3 regions of the Dehalogenimonas formicexedens genome follow, and region 2 is predicted to be linked to each of the others. Evidence: a T-box and tRNA genes for the amino acid it is inferred to sense, from the RefSeq annotation. Region 2 holds a T-box; the other regions hold tRNA genes.
The links. The T-box of region 2 lies ahead of ileS (isoleucine--tRNA ligase). A T-box ahead of a tRNA ligase gene usually reads a tRNA of that ligase, here a tRNA-Ile.
Positions count from the first base shown of each region.

Region 1: it encodes a tRNA-Ile, which carries the amino acid that the T-box ahead of ileS (isoleucine--tRNA ligase) is inferred to sense. The anticodon was not compared.
Region 3: it encodes a tRNA-Ile, which carries the amino acid that the T-box ahead of ileS (isoleucine--tRNA ligase) is inferred to sense. The anticodon was not compared.

Region 1 covers NZ_CP018258.1:230,462-234,744, reverse strand. The annotation lists gene Dform_RS01285 (ImmA/IrrE family metallo-endopeptidase) at 1-293, shown strand, start outside; partial or broken gene Dform_RS01280 (recombinase family protein) at 220-1,350, shown strand; tRNA gene Dform_RS01275 (tRNA-Ile) at 1,851-1,927, opposite strand; gene Dform_RS11435 (hypothetical protein) at 2,064-2,231, shown strand; gene Dform_RS01270 (pyridoxamine 5'-phosphate oxidase family protein) at 2,250-2,669, shown strand; tRNA gene Dform_RS01265 (tRNA-Ile) at 2,798-2,871, opposite strand; rRNA gene Dform_RS01260 (16S ribosomal RNA) at 3,058-4,283, opposite strand, start outside.
Region 2 covers NZ_CP018258.1:963,241-967,523, forward strand. The annotation lists gene ileS (isoleucine--tRNA ligase) at 1-2,572, opposite strand, end outside; T-box leader at 2,608-2,847, opposite strand; gene jag (RNA-binding cell elongation regulator Jag/EloR) at 2,931-3,620, opposite strand; gene Dform_RS05140 (YidC/Oxa1 family membrane protein insertase) at 3,508-4,283, opposite strand, start outside.
Region 3 covers NZ_CP018258.1:796,497-800,779, forward strand. The annotation lists gene Dform_RS04285 (hypothetical protein) at 1-254, opposite strand, end outside; gene Dform_RS04290 (hypothetical protein) at 365-634, opposite strand; gene hflX (GTPase HflX) at 962-2,089, opposite strand; tRNA gene Dform_RS04300 (tRNA-Ile) at 2,207-2,282, opposite strand; gene Dform_RS04305 (FmdB family zinc ribbon protein) at 2,291-2,965, opposite strand; gene thrS (threonine--tRNA ligase) at 3,034-4,283, opposite strand, start outside.

The DNA.
Region 1 (4,283 bases), 730 kb from region 2:
ACGGCGCTAACGGATTGTTTCCCAAAAAAGGCAGACGGGCTCTCACGGGCTCACTCGTCGACATGACCGTGAGATCCCAAAAAGCACACCTGGTACGACGTATCACATTAACTGACGATCCAGATTTCGACGGTGAGGAACTCACGGCTTTTGCGGTTCCCGTGACAGGTGATGTGACTGGAATCGAAAAAGTGATTCTTGTTGTGTTCCTGGCTCGTGATGAATACCTTCTCGAACCTCAAATTAAAAGTATATGTCCGACGGTGGTGGAATCATTCCATCGCCATCTTTAGGAGGAAGGCAATGGAAAATCCTGGAAAAAGAGCCGTAATCTATGCAAGGGTTTCGTCTGATAAACAGGATGTCGACCTGTCGATCTCAGCCCAGCTTAGAGCCCTCAAAGAGTACGCAACTAGGAACAGTTTCCAGCTTATCAAAGAATTCATCGATGAAGCCGAAACCGGCCGAACGACCGCCAGGCCTGCTTTCCGCGAAATGGTGTCTCTCGCACGTCGAACGCCGAAACTATTTGACTTGATACTGGTCTGGAAATATTCCCGGTTCGCCCGCAGTCGTGAAGATTCGATCATGTACAAGGCTCTACTCAGAAAAAACGGAATTCAGGTTGTCTCGATCAACGAGCCCTTTGACGACACCCCGACCGGCCGGCTGTTGGAAGCCATTATTGAAAGCCTCGATGAGTTCTACTCCGACAACCTTGGAGAAGAGGTAACCCGAGGTCTAAAAGAAAGTGCCTCACGTGGTTTTTACCTTTCTCATAAAGCCCCATATGGGTATCGGAAAATTAAGGTAAAAGACGGCATAAAGGAGCGCACAAGGCTTGAAATTGACCCTTACGATGGCAAAACGGTCGCATCCCTCTTTGACAAAGTAGTTCACGGCCAAGGACTTACTGAAATAGCCAAAGAATTGAATGCCAAATTGATCTCCTCGCCCGCGGGTAAAACCTGGGGCAAGACAAGCGTACGTGCCGTTCTTGCCAACGAAGTCTATCTCGGTATCATGGTCTGGGGCCGACAAAACAAACGCGGATTCGAACCGATTCGCGTAGAAGGGGCATTTCCTCCGATTGTCTCTAAGGACACGTTCGTCAAGGTTCAGCGCTTGTTGTGGGAAAGAGCCCCTACCCGGATGCATCCCAAACGAGTTATCAGCAAGTTTTTACTCAGCGGGCTGGTTCGTTGCGGCCATTGTGGCAAAGCTCTGGTAGGAGCGGATGCAAAAAGCGGCAGGTTTACCTATTACGCCTGCGGCACCATTATCAAGAAGGGCACAGGTTCTTGCCTGGGCGGATATCTCAACAGCGGCAAATTTGAGGGGCAAGTGATCCGGAAAATCAAAGAAAATATTTTAACCACTAGCAACCTCTATAAACTGGTCGGACTCGTTAATGAGGAAATGGATGCCACCTCTAACACCTATAGAGATGAATTCAATTCAATTTCGGCGGAGATGCTTGATGCCAACCGCCGGTTAGAGAGCCTCTATGACGCCGTCGAGACACGTAAGATTGACTTGAGCGACCTATCCCCGAGAATCCATGATCTAAGATTACACATCGAAAGCCTCAGGGACAGGAAATTGCAGTTAGAGGGCCTTCTCTCAGAAAGACGCATTGAGCTGGCGGATTCAAAGATCATCGATGCTTACGTGAACGACCTGCGTATTGAACTGGATAGCGGTGCTTTGACTGAAAGGAAGGCCTTCATAAAGACGTTTGTAAAAGAGATAGAGGTGATCGACAAAAAGGCGGTTTTAAGGTATACAATTCCCTTAACGCCGAAGGCTTTGAAAGAGGAAACGATCAGAGTTCTGTCTACCGAACACTATGGTGGGCCATCTTGGTCTCGAACCAAGGACCTCGGTCTTATCAGGACCGCGCTCTAACCAACTGAGCTAATGGCCCGGGGTTGAAATGAACGAAGGTAATTCTAACCCACAGGTGACGTTAAAATCAAGCGGCGGACGCTTTTGGCATACCGCCGCTTGACATTACCCTCTTAAAAATGACAAAATGGTGCAAAACTGAAGGAGGATCACTCATGGCGACCTGGGCATTTATCTTCATTCTGGCGGCCGGTATCTGCGGCTTCACTCTCAAAACAGTCCACAATCCGTTGAAGGGGTTCATTACCGCCAAGCTCTTTTGGGTTCATCTGCTGCTGGGTCTCACGGCGATGACTCTTGCTGTGATCGCGTTAATAGATTAATGTTAAAGGAGGAATGCTATGGCTAAGATGTCGAAAGAGGTTATCGAACTTTTTCAGGATCCCGGGGTACCCAAGATGGTGGCGACAATAAGTCAAGAGGGTGAACTCAATGTCACTCCCAAAACGAGCATGACCGCCATCGACGATGAGACCCTCGCCTTTGCCGACCTATACGGCCGCACTACCAGGACGTTCAAGAACCTCGAGGAGACCAAGAAGGTCGCAATCGTAGCAATGAAACTGCCGGTTGCGCCGCCCTTTACCACCTACCAGGTCAAAGGGACCTTCCGGGAGTATTTGACCTCCGGACCGGTGTTCGACAAATTCGCCCAGGCTCTCAAAGATGCCATGGGGGTTGCCATTAGTGGCGTCGGAACAGTCAAAGTAGATGCGGTTTATTCACAGGCGCCGCAGGATAAGGGTAAACTGGTGGCGTAATCACTACCGCTGGGTTAAAGAGGAGAGGGCTTGTCCCTCTCCTCTTTTTTATCGGCCAGTTAACAAGGAGAAGGCGGCCAAACTATCATGGTTCCGTCTGTTGGACAAACCAGGGGGTTGAAGTTAAATGGGCCATCTTGGTCTCGAACCAAGGACCTCGGTCTTATCAGGACCGCGCTCTAACCAGCTGAGCTAATGGCCCGGTTTGAAAGGCGAAGTTAATTCTAACCCACGGCCGATTCTAAAATCAAGCTTCGGGGAAGAATCCTCTTAAAACAGTTTCACCTTAACCTCTGGATAGCGGAAGGAAAAATAGGCCAATCAAACCCCGGCTTGCGCCGGAGACCGACCTAGGAGTGTTCCCGATAAATCGGGAAAGGCTCCCTAGAAAGGAGGTGATCCAGCCGCAGCTTCCGCTACGGCTACCTTGTTACGACTTCGTCCCAATCACCAGTCCCACCTTGGGCGACTGCCCCCCTTGCGGGTTAGCCTATCGACTTCAGGTGTTACCAGCTTTCATGACGTGACGGGCGGTGTGTACAAGGCCCGAGAACGTATTCAACGCGCTATGCTGACACGCGTTTACTAGCAACTCCGACTTCACGCAGGCGGGTTTCAGCCTGCGATCCGAACTGAGGACGGTTTTGGAGATTAGCTCCCGGTCGCCCGGTGGCAACCCATTGTACCGTCCATTGTAGCGTGTGTGTAGCCCAGGGCATAAAGGCCATGCTGACTTGACGTCATCCCCACCTTCCTCCCCGTTTTGCGAGGCAGTATCGCCAGAGAATATAACTGGCAATAAGGGTTGCGCTCGTTGCAGGACTTAACCATACATCTCACGACACGAGCTGACGACAGCCATGCAGCACCTGTGATAGCTCCTGATTTAACAGGTCATTCCCTTTTCAGTTCATTACTTCTAACATGTCAAGCCCTGGTGAGGTTCTTCGTGTAGCATCGAATTAAACCACACGCTCCGCTGCTTGTGCGGGCCCCCGTCAATTCCTTTGAGTTTTAGTCTTGCGACCGTACTCCCCAGGCGGGGTACTTAAAGCGTTAGCTTCGGCACAGAAAGGGTCGATACTCCCTATACCTAGTACCCATAGTTTAAGGCGTGGACTACCAGGGTATCTAATCCTGTTCGCTCCCCACGCTTTCGGGCCTCAGTGTCAGTTTCAGCCTGGAAAATCGCCTTCGCCTCTGGTGTTCCTCCCGATATCTACGCATTTCACCACTACACCGGGAATTCCATTTTCCCCTGCTGTACTCAAGTCCAACAGTATCGGATGACCCCTCCCAGTTAAGCCAGGAGATTTCACATCCGACTTGAAAGACCACCTACGCCCACTTTACGCCCAATAAATCCGGATAACGCTCGCCTCCTACGTATTACCGCGGCTGCTGGCACGTAGTTAGCCGAGACTTATTCCTCAGGTACCGTCATTATTCTTCCCTGAGAAAAGAGGTTTACAACCCGAAGGCCTTCATCCCTCACGCGGCGTCGCTGGGTCAGGCTTTCGCCCATTGCCCAAGATTCCTTGCTGCTGCCTCCCGTAGGAGTCTGGGCCGTGTCTCAGTCCCAGTGTGGCTGACCATCCTCTCAGACCAGCTACC
Region 2 (4,283 bases):
TGGGCTGCCGAACCTTGATCGCGGCCTGGGCGCGGGCGGCTCTGCCTACGCTCGACACTTTCATCGCCAGACGGACGGAGGCTGACAATTCAGAGTCGATTTTCGTCTCGTCCGTTTCAGGGTAATCACAAAGGTGCACCGAATCCGGAGCATTCCCGTCTATCGATACCACCAGGTTCTGATACATTTCCTCAGCGACAAAGGGCATGAACGGCGCAAGGAGTTTGGCCAGTTTTACCAGGCACTCGTACAAGGCATTGTAGGCTGACAATTTGTCGGCATCGGACTCGCTCTTCCAGAACCGCCGCCTCGATCTGCGAACATACCAGTTTGAGAGGTAGTCGACAAATGCCTCAATAGAGCGCCCGGCTGAAACCGGGTCGTAATTTTCAAGATCAGCCGTGACTTCCAAAATCAGCTGGTTAAGCTCGGAGATGATCCAGCGGTCCAGTTCCGAGGCAACATCATACTTTTCGTTGCCAGGCTTGTAGTTATCGATGTTGGCATAAAGGATGAAAAACGAGTAAGTGTTCCAGAGCGTGGACATGAAGGCGCGGGTAACCTCGCCTACCAGCTTTTCAGAAAAGCGGCGGGTATTGCCCGCCGGCGAAGCGGTGAACAGGTACCACCGGACGGCATCGGCGCCGTGTTTAGAGATGACAGTTTCGGGAAGCACCACGTTGCCCCGCGTCTTACTCATCTTCTCGCCTTTCTCATCCAGGATAAGGCCGAGCGAGATGCAGTTCTTAAAACTGGGTCGATCAAACAACAATGTCGCCAGGGCATGGAGGCTATAGAACCAGCCGCGCGTTTGATCGATGCCTTCGCAGATGTAGTCGGCAGGGAACCGCCCGTCATCGAAAATCTGCAGACTGTCCGCTTCAAAGGGGTAATGGTACTGGGCTACAGGCATCGCACCGGAATCAAACCAGCAGTCGATGACATCGGTGACCCGCTTCATCTTCCCGCCGCATTGCGGGCAATCGTAGGTCAGGTCATCCACATAAGGCCGGTGCAAGTCGAGCGGTTCTTGGAATCCCGAAAACCCCGGTTTGGCTTTCAGATCATTCATCCCACCGATGCAATCGGTAGCCTGGCAGGATTCACATTTCCAAACGGGAACCGGGGTTCCCCAGTATCTTTCACGGGAGAAAGCCCAATCAACGTTGTTTTGGAGCCAGTCGCCGAAGCGCCCCCGCTTGATGTGCTCGGGATACCAGTTGATCTTTTCGTTGCCTTCGATAAGTTCGGCCTTGCACGCCGTTGTCCGGATGTACCAGCTTTGCTTGGCAAAGTAAAGAAGCGGCGTGCCGCAGCGCCAGCAGAAGGGATAGGTATGGTGTATCTTTTCAGCCTTGTGCACCAGGCCGTGTTCTTTCAGGGCATGGGTGATCAGTGGATCAGCCGCCTTTACAAATTTGCCGGAACCAGGATACGACCCGGTAATTTTTCCCTGGAGATCGACGTGATGGATGAAGTACAACCCGTACTTCTTTCCGGACTCGTAATCGACTTCTCCGTAGGCCGGGGCGGTGTGGACGATGCCGGTGCCGTCTTCCATCGAGACGTAATCAGTAGCGATAACCGGGTACAGCAAAGAGGTTGTTTCGACGGGCACTATCCCGGCTTCACTCAAACGGTTCACGGGAACACCGAACTCAAACGGATCAAATAAAGGCCGGTATTTAAGCTTTAACAGGCTATCGCCATTTACCCTGCCGACCTCGTGGGCGGCCTGCAATCCGTTGGGTTCCAGCCGCGCCGAGGCCAGTACCAGGTACTCTTCACCCAGATCCAGAACGCTGTATTCAGCACTCCCGCAAACCGCGAGCGCCGTATTGGCTGGAAGCGTCCAGGGCGTAGTTGTCCAGGCTAAAAGGAAAAGAGGTTTGTCCCTGAATGCAGCCATAACGCCGGTCAGTGTTTGAGATTCAATCTTGAACTTTATGTATACCGACGGATCCTCAGTGTGTTCTTCATAGCCAAGCGCTACCTCGTGCGACGAGAGCGACGTTCCGCACCGGGGGCAATGGGGGGTGACCTTGTGCCCCTGGTAAACGAGTCCCTTGTCCCAAAGCTGTTTTACCACCCACCACCCGGTTTCGATGTAGCTGTTGTTCATGGTGATGTAGGCGTGGTCGAGATCGACCCAGTAACCTATGCGCTCGGTCAGTTTGTTCCAATCTTCGACGTACTTGAATACACTCTCCCGGCATTTCTTGTTGAACTCGGCAATTCCGTAGCGCTCGATATCGGTTTTGCTTTTGAAGCCGAGGGATTTTTCGACCTCGAGTTCCACGGGTAAGCCGTGGGTGTCCCATCCGCCGATGCGGGGAGCGTAAAAACCTTTCATCACCTTGTAACGGGGGATGATATCTTTAAATACCCGGGACAAGACATGATGGATGCCCGGTTTGCCGTTAGCAGTCGGCGGTCCTTCATAAAGCGTAAATCTTTCGCCGCCTCGCCGGTTCTCGATCGAGCGTTTGAAGATATTCTTCTCCGCCCAGAGCTTGAGTATTCTTTCTTCCACTTCCGGGAAACTCACCCGGCTGCTTACAGGTTGAAACATAGTATCCCCTTATAAAAACAAAATTCCCGTCCACTGTAAGGGACGGGAAATACCCGCGGTACCACCCTATTTCCCCGATATCTCGGGGCGCTTTTTCGGGCACCACCATGCCCTGCCGGGATAACGGCCGGCTGCCGTCCGTGATTACTTGCCGCTATCGGCGTTCATCTGAAAGCTCAGGAGTGATTTTCAGCCGGCTTTTTCCCGCCTGCTCGCACCGTACCAGGCTCGCTTGGGGATTTACGCAGCTTACTCGTCTCCGTCAACGCTGTTAGAGGAAGGATAACACAGCGGCCAACGTTATGGCAACTGTATAATAAAAGAAACCGAGGCCTGAAAGCCTCGGTTTTACCGTTTGTTATTTGAAGGACTCATCCCTGGGAACGACGACTACTTTGCGTTCATCGCCGACACCGACGCTCTGGGTGGCGACATCGGGATCGTTGGCTAACACGAGGTGGATGATGCGCCTCTCGAAGGCAGGCATGGGATCCAGGGCGAAAGGCATATGGCGTCGCCTGACCTGTTCAGCGGTGCGCCGGGCTAAAACCTCCAGAGCTTTGAAGCGGCGTTGCCGGTAACCATTGACGTCAACCACTATAGGCAGGAAATCGCCGACTTTCTGCGCCACCAGTATCCGGACCAGGTACTGGAAATTGGCGAGCGTCTGGCCGTGGCGGCCGATCAAAAGACCCAGGTCATCGCCAAGGATATCGAAAACCATTCCGGATTCGTTTCCGCTGTCTTCGGTCACCATGGCGTCCGGAAGGTATTCAACCCCGGCATCCAGATCCATGCGGTCGACGAGATCCTGGATCACCTGGCTGGTTACCTCTATGGCATCAGCGGCCCTTGTTCCGATCCCGGTAAAGGGCTGTTCCTCGACGCGGGCGATTACTTTGGCTTCGCCAGTTCCCATGGCGAACGACCCCTGGCTACCTTCGCTTACGACGTCTATCTCCGCCTCGTCCCGGCTGACCTTTAGTTTGGCCAGGGCGCGGTTGATTGCTTCCTCCACCGTCCGCCCTGTTGCTTCTACTTCCTTCATTGACTATCTCCTCGGCCTGTTCAACAACAATTTTGGGGGCGGGTTGAGCAGGTGATTTTTCGGCTTTTGTCACCCTGGATTGATATGACGGTTTCTGTCCGAACCGGGCCACGATGCCCTGAAGCCACGGTTTGAGTTCCCCCGGACCGGTGGCGGCAAATTGCACCACGACCCTGAGTATGCTGGAGGTCAACCAGTAAAGCGCCAGGCCGGCGGGGAAGGTAATCGAGATGAAAACGAACATCGCCGGCATCATGAAGAGCATCAATTGGCTTTGAGCGGCAACTTTCGGATCGGTCGCCGGCGGCGTGGTCATCTTCTGCTGAATGAACATGGCAACGCCAACAAGCAGGGCGAGGACGTAATCCGGATTGGCGAGGTCTATCCAGAGAAATTTACTGCTCAGGGGCAGAACGTTATAGACTACCTGCCAGTTATAAAGATGACCAGAAAGATTGAGGAAGTCCTCCGGGGTGACAGCCAGAACCCTGACGATGGCCTGATACAAAGCCAGCCATATCGGGAACTGTATCAACGTGGGCACAAGACAGCCTGTGGCGCTGGTCCCGGATTCCCGCATCAGAGCCATCTGCTCCTGAGCGAGGCGTTGCCGGTCCTTGGCGTATTTCTTCTGTAGCGCCTGCAGCTTGGGCTGCAGCACCT
Region 3 (4,283 bases), 170 kb from region 2:
GCCGGCAGAACTAACGCGCCTAGTTCGATATCGGCCCACATCATATCCGCTGTAAGTTCGGGGCTAAGGCGGGTTTTGTCCAGGTAGGCGTTAACAACTTCGTCCGCTTCGGAGAGAGCGATTTCGATTACCGGCTTTTTGGCGTCGCAACATTTAGTAGCCGCGTGGCGACCCATAGGGCCGGAGTAGGGGCGGTCGCATACCAGGCATTGGTATACGTCTTTAGAGAGTTTGCGGTAGTACTTAGACGACACAGGCCCTCCGAACGGATAAAATAATACCGGCGCGATAGCCGGCGGCGTGTTTTTTACGCCGGCGTAGCCGCCGGCTAAGTTCTCCCAGGGATTTATCGGTACCGATCGGGTTATAATAGGCGTTTTTCGGTGGGTATTGAGAGATCGCCCAGGTCAACGGGGCGGGTAACACGGCTTCGCCCGCCGTATTCAAGCCGGTATCTAAGTGTGTGGAGATCATCGGCCCGTTGTTTATAGGGGCTATCGTATTCGTGATAGTGGGCGTGGTTGGCGTTTTCAGCTTCGGCGGCAAGTTCCGCTCTCCTGAGTAAGCCCAGAATGATCGCCAGTTCGTACGGGTTAAGCTTCGGGCGGGCGTCAACTTCAAAGTTGATTGACATTTTTCTACCTCTTTTTTCGGTTCGCATATGCGAGTTACGGTTAACTTAGAGTGTTCTCTTTTTAGAACGGGCGGCAAAGCTAAGCATTTAGCTTCAAGCGGTACCGATCCTTTTATGATTACTTTATGTAAAAGCATTTCGCACCTATTATGTTAAGTGTTATATCTCTATATAACATAACATATATAGTGCGAACCATATAAACGTGAAATAACCCAGTCCCCATTTAGCAAAAGCCAATTATCTTTGAGGTCGCGGATCTCCGCCGCCCGGATTATGGATAAAGCATTCACCGTTTCGAGTCTCGAGCGCTATCTTTTGAGTTTGTCAGGTTTGAAAACCGAACGTCGAGTTGCCAGGTACCAGCTGCCCGATTCCTAGTGAAAGGTCCTTAAGTCCCCACCGGTTGGTCGCCGAGGTGAACACAGTACATGCTGGCTCAACGCCGCGTTCTTTCAAACCGCTCAGCGCTTCTGTTTCGTTTTTAGCGTTTACCAGGCCTGGTAACAAGTCTATCTTGTTAAACACAGTGATCCGTGGTTTTTCGTCGATTTCAAGTTCCTTAAGGATAGTCTCAACAGTCTGACACTGCCCTACCGCATTTCTCGATGTTATGTCAATTACATGGATCAATATGGAAGCCTCGGAGAGTTCCTCGAGAGTGGCCCGGAAGGCTTTCACGATCGTCGGCGGCAGCTTTTTAATAAACCCGACCGTGTCTGTTATCAGGATTTGCCGTTTGTCGGGCAGCGTCATTCGCCTGGTCGTCGGATCCAGGGTGGCAAACAATTTGTCTTCTACAAAAACATCAGCTTTGGTCATAGCCCGCATAAGGCTGCTTTTGCCGCTATTGGTATATCCCACCAGGGCAGCTACCGGAATCCCTTCTCTTTTCCTCTTTTGCCTGTACAGGTCTCGTTGGCGGCTCACATCGTCAAGTTTGGATTCCAGGACGACAATTTTGCGCTGCAATATGCGCTTGTCAGTCTCTAGCTGGGATTCGCCGGGACCTCTGGTACCAATGCCGCCCCCGAGACGCTCCAGGTGACTCCATTGTCCGGCAAGGCGGGGCAGCAGGTATTGTAACTGCGCCAGTTCAACTTGAAGTTTTCCTTCCCTGGTGTGTGCGTGCCGGGCGAAGATGTCGAGGATAAGAGCTACCCTGTCGATCACCTTGACCTTCAGGGCTTCTTCAAGAGTTCGCTGCTGCAACGGAGTTAGTTCGTCGTCGAAAACCGCGGTGTCATAGTTGATTTGGGCTCGGGACTCGATTAGTTCGTCGAGCTTCCCTTTCCCCAGATAGGTCACCTTTTGGGGTTGGGGCAACCGCTGCGTCAGGCGCCCCACCACAACGCCCCCTGCGGTTTTGACCAGTTCAGCCAGCTCCGTAAGCGATTCGTCGGCAGTCCACTCAGACTGAGCCTTGGGATTGCCGGTATTGATGGCGACCAGCATTACCCGTTCAGGTTCAATTGAGGTATTGATAATCGATTTCGGGATGAATTTGCCTCTATTTTACAGGTTAAAAAAACCGGGGGACTTCACATGTCCCCCGGAATCAAGCTCTTAATATGGTGGGCTCGGCAGGTTTCGAACCTGCGACCAAGCGGTTATGAGCCGCCCGCTCTGACCACTGAGCTACGAGCCCGGTGGCGGTTATAGGTATTGTTCGCCCTCGGGTATCTCGTCTTCGGACTCTTCGTCACGTTCCACTTTTTTGCGTTCGAAACGGCTTTCTTTCTTTTGTCCTGTGGGTTTAATGACCGGCGGATAATCAAAAACGGGCTTTTCTTCTTCCCAGGTTTCAGTATCCGGATTCCATTTCATTTTTTCCTGAAGAGCCTGTTTTTCAGCCTCCATTTTCTGGAGTTCGCCCAACGCCCAATAACGTTCTTTTTCTTTTGGATCTACCGTTGTGGATTTCCTAGCCCAATTTGCGTAGTCCTTTTCCGCCGTTTCCTTCATATTCTGCTCGTCTTTTTCTTTTTCCTGTTTGACGAGCTCTTCTTTAGCCCACTCCACCCAAGCTTCAGGACCGCGGCCGCAGGCTTCCTGACGTTCCTCACGCCACCGTTTTAATGGATCCGGGTTTTTGATCTTGTCATCATCAGCCCGCCGTTGTGACTGCCACATCTTTTCCTTGGCTTTGTCTTGAGTGATCAAATAGCTATCGGGCGGCGTAGACATTACTTGAGAAAATGCCGCTGAAAGAATCCGGTCGCATTCCGCATTACAATTTGGACAATTTGTGATGGCGTCACATTCACTGAACGGTCTTCTGAGTTCAAATGTTTTGCGGCACTGCGGGCAAATATATTCGTAAATTGGCATGAGCAACCCCCACAAGAATTCGATTACTTTACGTTAAATTGTATCACTTCCAAACCTTTTTCATCAAGTTACAAGGCTAAATTTGTAGCCCGTTCTCTCACCGCTGCGTTTAGACCCTCCAACAATTTGCCTGGGGTGACACCGAACTTCTGTTCGCCGGTTCTTAACCTGACGGACACGGTGCCGGATTCAATCTCCTTGTCTCCTATGACAAGCATACATGGAATCTTATCCAATTGGGCTTGCCTGATCTTCTGATTAATGGTTTCGGAGCGATCATCCAAGTTCACCCTGTAGCCTGCTGCCTTGAGTTCGCGGGTCAGGTTACCAGCGTACTCCAGGTGTCGATCTGATATCGGAAGAACGGCTACCTGGACCGGGTGGAGCCACACCGGAAACGCCCCGGCATAATGCTCTATCAACAGACCGAAGAAGCGTTCCCATGATCCCAGTAACGCTCTGTGAACCATGTACGGCCGATGCTCCTGGCCATCCGCACCAACATAAACCATGTTGAACCGTTCCGGCAGGTTGAAATCGAACTGGATGGTCGTCATCTGCCATTCGCGGCCTAAGGCATCCTTGACTTTAAGGTCTATTTTCGGCCCGTAGAAGGCGCCGCCGCCTTCATCGATCTTGTACTTCAATCCCTGGGCGTCCATCACCTTCCGCAACACGTCCGCGGCTTTTTGCCATTGCTCTTCGGTACCGATAGCCTTCTCAGGGCGAGTAGCCAGGTAAAGCTGGTAGTCCTTGAAGCCGAACGTCTGCCAAATATGGAATGAGAACCGGATTACCTCGGCGATCTCGCTCTCCATTTGTTCGGGAGTGCAGAAAATGTGGGCGTCATCCTGAGTGAAGCCGCGGACCCGAAGCAGGCCAGTCAAGACGCCGCTGCGTTCGTAACGGTAGACGGTGCCAAGCTCGCACCATCTCAACGGCAGGTCACGGTAAGACCTGGTCTGCGACTTGTAATACAGTATGTGGAAGGGGCAGTTCATGGGTTTGACGTAATAGTCCTGCCCATCTATATCCATGGGAGAGTACATAATATCCTTGTAGTTCGCGAGGTGGCCTGATGTCTCCCATAATGTGCCGCGACCTATATGCGGGCTGTACAGTATTTCATAGCCGGCGTCATAATGTTCTCGGCGCCAGAATTCCTCGACCGTTGTTCTTATACGGCCAGCTTTGGGTCCGTAGATAATCAACCCTCCGCCCAATTCTTCAGGTGTGGCGAAGAGATCGAGTTGTTTGTTGAGCTTGCGGTGGTCCCTGGCTTCGAGCTCTTCGAGCTTTTTCAAGTATTCTTCAAGTT